Regions from separate parts of the Lysinibacillus sp. 1 U-2021 genome, predicted to be linked through region 1. Evidence: riboswitches for the same ligand, from Rfam matches in the RefSeq annotation. Region 1 holds a riboswitch; the other holds the start of a gene.

Region 1 (2,205 bases):
AAGCCATTTCTTAAATATTTTTTTGCTAACCCATGTGTCGGAAAATCTTCTAGGCCATTATAATTTACATACTCCACAGATGGGTGGTTTTGTAAATACTCAGCCACTGCCAATGCATTTTCATTGTGTTTAGGGATACGCAGATGAAGCGTTTCTAACCCTTGCAATAAATTAAAGGCAGCATCAGCACTTAATGTTGGACCAAAATCACGTAATAATTGTACACGTAGCTTTGTAGCAAAGGCAGCAGAAGCTGTATCAATTCCATAACGTAGACCATGGTAAGAGGCATCTGGTTCAGTAAAACCAGGGAATCGACCGCTAGTCCAATCAAACTTACCAGCGTCTACAACAACGCCCCCTAAAGTTGTGCCATGACCTCCTATCCATTTAGTTGCTGAATGAACCACAACATCTGCACCGTATTCAATAGGTGTAGAACCGTAAGGAGAAGCGAACGTGCTGTCAATAATTAATGGTAGACCATTATCATGTGCAATTTTAGCTACTGCTTCAATATCTAAAACCTTTAAGCTTGGATTACCATAAACCTCTGCAAAGACAGCTTTTGTTTTATCAGTAATCGCCGCATTAAAATTCTCTGGGTTTGTTTCATCTACAAAAATCGTTTTAATACCATAGTTTGGTAATGTGTTAGCAAATAAATTATACGTACCACCATATAAAGAACTAGCTGCTACTATCTCATCACCAGCTCCAGCTAGATTTAAAATGGAAAATGCGATAGCTGCTGCACCAGATGAAAGTGCTACTGCTGCTGTTCCACCTTCCAATAAAGCCACACGTTTTTCAAACACATCAACTGTTGGATTGGTAATTCGTGTGTAAATGTTCCCTGCTTCCTCTAAGGCAAAAAGACGTTGCGCATGAGCAGTGTCTTTAAATACAAAAGCAGTTGAGCGATAGACTGGAACTGTGCGAGAACCCGTCACTGGGTCTGGCTCTTGACCACCATGCAACAGCAATGTTTCTGGTTTAAAATTTGTCATTGTGTACCTCCAAATGGTTATTTTTTTACGATGGTACCGGAGATGAGGAGGATTTTTCTGTAGAAAACAAAAACCCTCTTCAGCTAAGAAGAGGGTTGCGGTTGCAAGTTTTCCTCCCCTTATCTGCCAGATCCAAGTAAGAATCTGTAGGAATTAGCACCTTAGTAAGCTCATTGCTTACTGGTTGCCGGGCATCATAGGGCCTATCCCTCCGCCGCTCTTGATAAGAGTATGAGATTCAATTTCCATCGTTGTTACACAGTATAAACATAGAGTTTTTTTCTGTCAACATGTAAATTTTATTTTTTCCGAAACTTCTGTCTGCTCTTATACGTAATATGAACGCATACACTATTTTAGAAAAAATTTTGAGAGGAGTATTTTTATGGTAAAAGCCGTGATCATTTTTCTTATGATTGGCTATTTAATAGGCTGTATTCACGGCTCTAAAGTAGCCCAATTTTTATCGGGGGTTGATTTAAAAAAGGCTGGCCACGGTAATGCTGGTGCCTCTAATGCTACTCTTTCCCTCGGCTGGAAATATGGCGTTTTAGTAGCCCTCATCGATATAGGGAAAGGCGTTGTGGCTATTATAGGTGCACATTTTTATCTAGCGGACGCCATTCATTTAACAGAAGAACAGATTTGGCTGCTTACTTATATTATGGCTGCTGGGGTTATTTTAGGTCATAATTTCCCATTCTACATGGGCTTCAACGGCGGGAAAGGAACGGCCTCCATCATTGGTATTTTACTTGCCGTTGATTGGAAGATTGGTTTATTTGCACTTATTTTATTTGTTATTTTATCCTTTGCAACAAATTATTTAATTGTTGGTGTGCTAGAATTTTATCTCGTGTTTTGTACAGCAACTTATTTATGGATTCCTGGCATTGGTCCAACCATTATAGCTCTTTTTCTTTTTGGCATAGCCATCATCCTGCATCTTGAAAATATTAAACGATTAGTCAATGGCACAGAGCCTAAAGTAACTTCTGCCTTTAAGAAAAAGAAATAATATTTTATGGATATTTTTGTATTTTTTGTGACCATGTATTTTCTCTTTATCTACTCATATTGCTGTAAAAAACACCATTTTCACATAGATTTTTATCTACAATAAAATACATATATTCTTATCTTAATAAAACATTATACAGGCCGATGTTATGGATAATAATCGTCATTTTTATCG
Region 2 (2,205 bases), 150 kb from region 1:
TGAGCCTATTTTGAATGAGAATGTTACAATACTATGTACGAATGGTACAATTGGTGTGCATCAATTAGAAGAACTACTGGATCCCTATGAGGGCTGTGAGCTATTTACTTTTTTTGATGCAGATACTTCTGGCGATAAGCTACGTGCATTAATGGACAGACATTATCCAGAAGCTGAGCATCTGCGCACAATGCCAACATATAAGGAAGTAGAAACGACACCAAGAAAAGTGCTAGCGATGATTTTACTGCGAGCACATTTTTCAATCCATAATGAATATATTTTGTAAGGTTGCGTGAGTAAATGGAAGAATGGTCAACAGAGCAGTGGGAAGCGGCTAAACAGTCAGGAGACAAAACTGCATTTTATTTATATACACCGATGTGTGGAACATGTGCAGTGGCATCTAAAATGATGTCCATTATTGAACAATTACTGCCACAGCTACAAATTGGTAAAGCAAATATCAACTTTTTGGAACACATTGCTTATGAGCATCAAATTGAAAGTGTTCCATGTCTACTCATCAGTGATGGCGGAAAAGTGACAGAAAAGATTTATGCTTTTCAATCCGTACCATTTTTATATGAATTGTTAAAAAAATCAATTGACTGAACTTTACTAGCGTGGTAAAGTATCAAATATATTACTAAAACATTAAATATATCGAACTCTTATGAAGAGTGGCGGAGGGAAGTGCCCTATGAAGCCCGGCAACCATCACAATGTGAAAAGGTGCCAAATCACCCAAAGATTTTTCTTTGAAAGATGAGAGAACGGTTTAACGTATTATACGTGACCCCTTCTACTTGTCTGTGAGTGAAGGGGTTTTCTATATGAGAAAAGGAGTATTCGCTATGATCCAGCTTCAAAATATTACAAAGAAATACAAAACAGCAAATGGCGAATTAACGGCAGTCAAAGACGTCAACCTTACTATTAATAAAGGTGAAATTTTTGGCATTATTGGCTATAGTGGTGCTGGTAAAAGTACCATGATTCGTTTATTAAACGGTTTAGAGAAACCGACAGCAGGAACAGTAACGGTGAACAATCAAGAATTTTCATCGATAAAAGGGCAAAAGCTTAGAGCGGCTAGACAAAAGGTAAGTATGATTTTCCAGCATTTCAATTTACTTTGGTCTAGAACAGTTGCCGAAAATATTGCATTCCCTTTAGAAATCGCAGGCTTCCCAAAGGCTCAACGTGAAGCACGTGTGAAGGAATTAATTGCCCTTGTAGGCTTAGAAGGGCGCGATAAGGCATATCCATCCCAGCTTTCTGGTGGACAAAAGCAGCGTGTAGGAATTGCACGTGCATTAGCGAATAATCCAGAGGTTTTACTATGTGATGAGGCGACATCGGCACTCGATCCTGAAACAACGGATGCTATTCTTGATTTACTCGTTGATATAAATGAACGCTTAGGCTTAACTATCGTCCTGATTACCCACGAAATGCATGTCATTCGCAAAATTTGTCATCGTGTAGCAGTGATGGAGGCAGGCGAAATTGTGGAACGTGGTGAGGTATTGCAAGTCTTCCAAGCCCCACAGGCGGCTATTACTAAGAAGTTTGTATCTCAAATTACAGACACTAAGGAAACACAGGATACGGTAGCACAAATTAAAACAAACTATCCAACTGGACAACTTGTCAAACTTATTTTTGTTGGTGAAAAAACAGAACAGCCAGTCATCTCACATCTTGTGAAACAATTTGATGTAGAAGTAAGTATTGTTCACGGAAATATTTCACAAACAAAAAATGGTGCATATGGTACATTGATTGTGCAAATTGATGGCTCTCAGAAAAACGTCACTGAAGCCCTTCGTTATTTAAATACAGTGGAAGTACAGACGGAGGTGATTGAAAATGCTAACTAATCTCTTTCCGAATGTAGACTGGGAAAATATGTGGCAAGCTACGTATGAAACTTTATACATGACAGCTATATCAACGGTTGTGACATTTATTCTTGGGTTAGTCATTGGTATTGTTCTATTTTTAACTAGTCCCAATCAGTTATGGGCAAATAAAATCGTTAACTTTTTAACGGGATCACTCGTTAATATTTTCCGTTCCATTCCATTTATCGTATTAATTATTTTATTAATTCCATTTACGAAGTTGTTACTAGGTACAATTCGTGGTGCCAATGCGGCGTTACCTGCTTTAATTATCGGTGCAGCACCGTTTTATGCT

Evidence for each region. Region 1 has a riboswitch for S-adenosylmethionine ahead of QH639_RS25990 (O-acetylhomoserine aminocarboxypropyltransferase/cysteine synthase family protein). Riboswitches for the same ligand answer to the same signal wherever they lie in the genome.
Region 2: another riboswitch for S-adenosylmethionine. It lies ahead of QH639_RS00400 (methionine ABC transporter ATP-binding protein); the one in region 1 lies ahead of QH639_RS25990 (O-acetylhomoserine aminocarboxypropyltransferase/cysteine synthase family protein).

What each region holds. Positions count from the first base shown of each region.
Region 1 is NZ_CP123966.1:4,930,067-4,932,271, forward strand. It holds gene QH639_RS25990 (O-acetylhomoserine aminocarboxypropyltransferase/cysteine synthase family protein) at 1-1,010, opposite strand, end outside; SAM riboswitch class I at 1,127-1,240, opposite strand; gene QH639_RS25995 (glycerol-3-phosphate acyltransferase) at 1,396-2,028, shown strand.
Region 2 is NZ_CP123966.1:83,730-85,934, forward strand. It holds gene QH639_RS00390 (toprim domain-containing protein) at 1-289, shown strand, start outside; gene QH639_RS00395 (thioredoxin family protein) at 304-615, shown strand; SAM riboswitch class I at 672-775, shown strand; gene QH639_RS00400 (methionine ABC transporter ATP-binding protein) at 858-1,886, shown strand; gene QH639_RS00405 (methionine ABC transporter permease) at 1,876-2,205, shown strand, end outside.